Regions from separate parts of the Agrobacterium sp. 5Ca39 genome, predicted to be linked through region 1. Evidence: predicted binding sites of a transcription regulator. Region 1 holds the regulator's gene; the other holds the start of a gene.
The links. The regulator PhoB, encoded in region 1, activates phosphate uptake and scavenging genes when phosphate is short. The targets are predictions, from matches to a motif close to TGTCATNNANCTGTCAT.
Positions count from the first base shown of each region.

Region 1 (3,413 bases):
TGGTAAAGGGAGATTGAGCAATGAACATGTTGTCGGAAGCAGCAGTTGAAAAGGCGCTGGACAAGAAAATGAATGAAGTCTCATACAAGATGATCGGCAAGGACGTTTCGGTTTATTACGGCGAAAAGCGCGCGCTTTACGACGTGAACCTCAACGTTCGCGAAAATACGGTAACCGCGCTTATCGGCCCGTCCGGCTGCGGCAAATCCACCTTCCTGCGTACCCTGAACCGTATGAACGACACGATCGACGGTTGCCGGGTCACGGGCAAGATCACGCTCGACGCCGACGATATCTATGATCAGGCGATTGACGTCGTGGAGTTGCGCGCCCGCGTCGGCATGGTGTTCCAGAAGCCAAACCCTTTTCCGAAGTCGATCTACGAAAACATTTCCTACGGTCCACGCATTCACGGTCTCGCCCGCAACAAGGCGGATATGGACCAGATCGTTGAGCAGAGCCTTCAGAAGGCGGGTCTCTGGAACGAGGTTAAGGATCGCCTGCACGAATCCGGCACCGGTCTTTCCGGCGGTCAGCAGCAGCGCCTGTGCATTGCACGCGCCGTTGCCGTCAGCCCGGAAGTGATCCTGATGGACGAACCCTGCTCGGCGCTGGATCCGATCGCCACTGCCAAGGTCGAGGAACTGATCCACGAACTGCGCACCAATTACACGATTGTTATCGTCACGCACTCCATGCAGCAGGCGGCACGTGTTTCCCAGCGTACGGCCATGTTCCATCTCGGTCACCTTGTCGAGGAAAATGAAACCGACAAGATGTTCACCAATCCGGATGACCAGCGCACGCAGGATTACATCATGGGCCGCTTCGGCTGATCGCGGCCGGCGCTTTATCGCAACCCAACAAGACTGGTGCCGCTGCGGCCCCGCTTCGGGCGGTCGCATGCAAGGCCAAGCCGGAGGAATAGACCGTGAACCAGACAACGACCCATTCGCATATTCTGTCTGCTTATGATGACGAACTGAAGTTCCTGACGCGACGCATCGCCGAGATGGGTGGTCTCGCCGAGCAGATGTGTGCCGACGCCGTGCGTGCGCTCGTCAATTCCGACGCCGCGCTTGCCCAGAAGGTCATTTCCGATGACGCTATCCTCGATCATTCCGAGCGAGAGATCGGCGACAAGGCCATCGTCACCATTGCGAAGCGCCAGCCGATGGCGGCAGACCTTCGCGAGATCATCGGCACGCTGCGTATTGCAGCGGACCTCGAGCGCGTTGGCGACCTCGGCAAGAATACTGCCAAGCGTGTCATCGCGGTGGCCGGAACGGGCGTGCCGCGCAAACTCGCCCGCGGCATAGAGCACCTGTCGGAGCTGGCGTTGGTACAGCTCAAAGAAGTCCTTGACGTCTATTCGACACGTTCCGCCGAAAAGGCCAATGCCATTCGCGAGCGCGACGAGGAAATCGACGCCATGTATACCTCGCTCTTCCGCGAGCTTCTGACCTACATGATGGAAGATCCGCGCAACATCACCACCTGCACGCATCTTCTGTTCTGCGCCAAGAATATCGAGCGCATCGGTGACCATGCCACCAACATCGCCGAGACGATCTATTACATGACCACCGGCAGCCAGCCGGAGGGCGAGCGTCCGAAGGACGACAGTTCCAACACGCTCGGTTCGGTGACCGAGTAACAGACAAGCAGCGGCTTGCGGAGTTAGCATATGGTGCCCAAGATTGCAGTTGTGGAAGATGAGGAAGCGCTGAGCGTCCTGCTTCGTTACAATCTCGAGGCTGAGGGATATGACGTCGACACCATACCCCGTGGAGACGAGGCAGAGATCAGGCTGCAGGAACGTATTCCGGATCTGCTCATCCTGGATTGGATGCTTCCCGGCGTTTCCGGTATCGAGCTGTGCCGTAGGCTCAGGATGCGGCCGGAAACCGAGCGCCTTCCCATCATCATGCTGACGGCGCGCGGCGAGGAAAGCGAACGGGTTCGCGGCCTCGCCACCGGCGCGGACGATTATGTGGTCAAGCCGTTTTCCACGCCGGAACTGATGGCCCGCGTCAAGGCCATGCTGCGCCGGGCCCGTCCGGAGGTTCTGTCTTCGGTGCTGAAGTGCGGCGATATCGAGCTGGATCGCGAGACGCATCGCGTTCACCGCAAAAGCCGCGAGGTGCGTCTCGGTCCGACGGAGTTCCGCCTGCTGGAATTCCTGATGACCTCTCCGGGCCGCGTGTTCTCCCGTTCGCAATTGCTGGACGGCGTCTGGGGTCACGATATCTATGTGGATGAGCGGACGGTTGACGTGCATGTCGGACGTCTGCGCAAGGCGCTCAACTTTTCCCATATGCAGGATGTCATCCGCACCGTGCGCGGTGCCGGATATTCGATGGAAGCCTGATCGGAACCGAACTGAGGGTTCCCCTCAGCATGACGTTCCGCCAAAATGAAAAGGCCCGAAACCGGTCTGGTGTCGGGCCTTTTTATTTTGAACCTTCCGCAAGCACGATAATTTCATCCCTTTGACGAGCGGTTGAGAGTCCACCGAAATTCGATTGAGGGGCGAAACCCGACGACGATGAATAAGCCTTGATGTTCTGCTGTCGCTGTCCGGGAAGCGCGGTATTTTGTCACAAAAAAAACGGGCCCGAAGGCCCGTAGTTTTTGAGTGTCAAATGTGTGCCGCAACACTCAAGCCTTGCGGCGTTCGCTGACCGGTTGGTAGGCGAGTTTCGCATGGAATTTGCAATAAGGTGACGATTCCAGCGCTTCACAGCCGCAGAAATGGAAATCGTCTTTCAGGGGGTCGCCGACCGGCCACTTGCAGGTGCGCTCCGTCAGTTCCGTCAGCGTCAGCCGGCGGGAGATCGGAGTAACGACGTTTCTGGAAGGAACGTAATCGAGAATTTCAGCGGTTTCGATGCCGACCTCTTCCTGAAGAGCGGTCGCCGCGTTGGAGCGGGTCAGGATCCGAGCAGGTGCAGCGTTGACGCGGCCAGCGAAATTCGCCGTGCGCGGGGCAGGTGCAGCAGTCCGCTTGGGCGCAGAACGCGCCGACGTCACCGGGCCGCCAGCCTTGACGCGTCCGGGCAGATTAAGACGATGGACCTTGCCGATCACGGCATTGCGGCTGACGCCGCCCAGCTGAGCTGCTATCTGGCTGGCGCTCAGTCCTTCGGCCCACAATTTCTTGAGTTTCTCGACCCGCTCGTCTGTCCAGTTCATGCCGCTTCTCCGCTTTTCGCGTGTATTTCGACAGAATCCTTCTCCGTCTCGCGGGCATGCCGCGAGCGTGGTTTCTGCCTGATTTTTGGTGACTAGTTCCGCCGCAATGCAGTCTAGTAATTAGCGATTAACCTAGTGCCACGCAGACTCCGTGGCAAGAGTCGCGGGAATCATCTCGAATCGATTTTCCGGTTTTCCCCAACTTGCTGGCGAGTTGA
Region 1 covers NZ_AP026436.1:103,567-106,979, forward strand. The annotation lists gene pstA (phosphate ABC transporter permease PstA) at 1-6, shown strand, start outside; gene pstB (phosphate ABC transporter ATP-binding protein PstB) at 21-836, shown strand; gene phoU (phosphate signaling complex protein PhoU) at 932-1,657, shown strand; gene phoB (phosphate regulon transcriptional regulator PhoB) at 1,688-2,371, shown strand; gene ACZ47E_RS00505 (GcrA family cell cycle regulator) at 2,662-3,195, opposite strand.

Region 2 (3,413 bases), 1.1 Mb from region 1:
CTGGTCGAGATAGGCTTCGAAATCGGTGATCGGCCGGGCGGCAACGCCGCTTGCGGCGGCAGCACGGGCAACGGCCGGGGCAATGCGCAGGATAAGGCGCGGATCGAAGGGCGAGGGGATGAGGTAGGTCGGGCCGAAGATCGGCGTTTCGCCGCTGTAAGCCTTGGCGGCCACTTCGGAGACTTCCTCACGCGCGAGTTCCGCGATGGCCTGCACGGCGGCCATCTTCATTTCCTCGTTGATCGTCGTCGCGCCGCAATCGAGCGCGCCGCGGAAGATATAGGGGAAGCAGAGCACGTTGTTGACCTGGTTCGGGAAATCCGAACGGCCGGTGCAGATCATCGCGTCCGGGCGGGCGGCACGCGCCTCTTCCGGCATGATTTCTGGCTTGGGGTTGGCAAGCGCGAGGATCAGCGGGTTCTCCGCCATGCGCTCCAGCAGTTCCGGCTTCAGAACGCCTGCCGCCGACAGGCCGAGGAAGACATCGGCGCCGTCGATCGTTTCGGCCAGCACGCGCTTGTCGGTCTTCTGGGCGTAAACTTCCTTCCACTCGTCCATCAGCGTATTGCGGCCGTCATAAACGAGGCCCTCGATGTCGTGGACCCAGATGTTTTCTTTCTTCGCGCCCATCGCAACGAGGAGATTGAGGCAGGCAAGGGCTGCCGCACCGGCGCCCGAGGCAACGATCTTGACGCTGGACAGGGACTTTCCGGCCAGTTCCAGAGCGTTGGTGACAGCGGCGGCGACGATGATCGCGGTGCCGTGCTGGTCGTCGTGGAAGACGGGGATGTTCATCTTCTCGCGCAGCTGGCGCTCCACCTCGAAACACTCCGGCGCCTTGATGTCTTCAAGGTTGATGCCGCCGAAGGTGGGTTCCAGCGCTGCGATGGTGGAAACCATGTCGTTAATGCCGGGCGCGTCGATCTCGATATCGAAAACGTCGATACCGGCGAATTTCTTGAAAAGGACGGCCTTGCCTTCCATCACGGGCTTGGAGGCGAGCGGGCCGATATTGCCGAGGCCAAGCACGGCCGTGCCATTGGAGATGACGGCGACGAGATTGGCGCGGGCGGTGTAGTCCGCCGCCATTTCCGGATTTTCATGGATGGCGAGGCAGGGTGCGGCGACACCCGGCGAATAGGCGAGCGCCAGATCGCGCTGGTTGCCGAGCGGCTTGGTGGCCTGGATCTCCAGCTTGCCGGGGCGCGGATAGCGGTGGAAAAAGAGCGCCTGTTCTTCGATGTCGGCCTTTGCCGTGTTGGCGGGCGTGTTGTTCTTATCGTGAGAGGTCATGTCTTCCACCGTCGTATCTGGTTTTATTTCGGACCCCTGAATACAACAAACTTCCCCGTGGTACAGCCGTTATTTACGGGCGTCTTATGCAAATGCGGCCACGGCTTATTCGCGTTTTCGTGAAGCGTTTCGTCATATTCCCTGCAAAAAACGGCCGCTGTCATGTTGCTGAAACACGAGTCTGGTTCTGAGAGGGAAGAAAGCCGCAGGGACGCAACCGAACAGGGGGATGAAATCCGTGGCCGGTCAAATCGAAACCAGACAGTTCAGAACGCTTTTCATTTCGGATGTTCATCTTGGTTCCAAGGCGGCCAAGACTGACTATCTGCTGGACTTCCTCAGACATCACGAGGCCGAAACGATCATTCTCGTCGGTGACATCGTCGACGGCTGGCGCCTGCGCCGCAGCTGGTACTGGCCGCAGGGCTGCAACGACGTGGTGCAGAAACTGCTGCGCAAGGCCCGCAAGGGAACCCGCATCGTGTATATTCCCGGCAATCACGATGAATTCCTGCGGGAGTTCCCCGGCATGCATTTCGGCGGCATCGAAGTGGCCGAACGCATGATCCATGAGGCGGCCGACGGCAGGAAATATCTCATCATCCATGGCGACGAGTTCGACGTGGTGGTGCGCAACGCCCGCCTGCTCGCCTATCTCGGCGACTGGGCCTATGACGCAGCAATCGCCATCAATATCGCCATCGCCGCCGTACGCCGCCGCATCGGCCTGCCTTACTGGTCGTTTTCGGCCTGGGCCAAGCTGCAGGTGAAACACGCCGTCAACTTCATCGGTGAATTCCAGCGTGTGGTGGCGGATGAAGCCCGGCGCAACAATGTCGACGGCGTGATCTGTGGCCATATTCACCACGCCGTCATGGAAGACATGGACGGCATACGTTACATCAACACCGGCGACTGGGTGGAAAGCTGCACGGCGATTGCCGAGAACGCCGATGGCAGCTTCGAGCTGATCACCTGGATGCAGACGAGCGAAGTGGTTGCCGAGCAGACATCGGACGAAATGGAGCCGGTGAATATTCCGGGGCTGATTGGCAAGCACGCGGCCTGATTGGAGCGTTTGACGGGCGCTGATGGTAGGCTCACCTGTAAACGAGTGTTGGTTGAAATTGTAGCATCCGCATACCGTCATCCCGGCCCTGAGCCGGGATCCAGTGCGATCAAGTCTTTGATCGCGTAAGACTTATTTCTCACGGCGCAGACGCGCCGTGGCTGGATGCCGGATCAGGTCCGGCATGACGGAGGTGAGGCTTTAGAGGCTTCTCAGTAACCTTCCGGTGACGCACCGGAGAGAGGGTGCGAATGCAGCCTCTAGGCACCAACCCAGTCCGGATCCTTAGCGAGAGCTCTACCCCCACAATTCCGGCCGCGCCGGATAAACAAGCGACCCTTCATAAACCAGCCCAGGCTCCCGATCCTCGGCCAAAAGCAGCGGGCCGTCGAGATCGGCAAAGGCCGTGCCCTGCGCGGCAAGCACGGCGGGCGCCATGCCCAGCGAGGTGCCGAGCATGCAGCCGACCATGATGGTGAAACCGAGCCTTTCGGCCTCCACCTTCATGACAAGCGCCTCCGTCAGGCCGCCGGTCTTGTCGAGCTTGATGTTGATCGCGTCGTAGCGGTCGCGCAGGCCGGTGAGGTCCTTTGTGGAATGCACGCTTTCATCGGCGCAGATCAGCACCGGATGGTCGATACGGGAGAGAATGGCGTCCTTGCCGGCGGGCAGGGGCTGTTCGATCAGCGATATCTTCAGTTCTGCCGCAAGCCTCAGATAATATTCGATATTGTCGTCGTTCCAGCCTTCGTTGGCATCGATGATGATGCGCGCCTCGGGTGCGGCTGCGCGGACGGCCCGCAGGCGGGCTTCATCGTCGGCTGTGCCGGTCTTGATCTTCAGAAGCGGACGTCCGGCGTTCTCCGCGGTCTTTGCGGCCATGGTCTCAGGGTCTGCAAGCGAAATCGTATAGGCTGTGACGAGCGGCTCTGCCTCCTGTCCGAGGACCTGCTCGGCGACGCTCTGGCCGCTCATCTTCGCCTCGAGATCCCAAAGCGCGCAATCCACCGCATTACGGGCCGCACCCGGTTTCATCGCCTGCTGCAACTCC
Region 2 covers NZ_AP026436.1:1,228,621-1,232,033, reverse strand. The annotation lists gene ACZ47E_RS06045 (NADP-dependent malic enzyme) at 1-1,293, opposite strand, end outside; gene ACZ47E_RS06040 (UDP-2,3-diacylglucosamine diphosphatase) at 1,523-2,362, shown strand; gene dgcA (N-acetyl-D-Glu racemase DgcA) at 2,660-3,413, opposite strand, start outside.
Region 2: the regulator PhoB is predicted to act here: its motif matches at 1,452-1,468, upstream of ACZ47E_RS06040 (UDP-2,3-diacylglucosamine diphosphatase).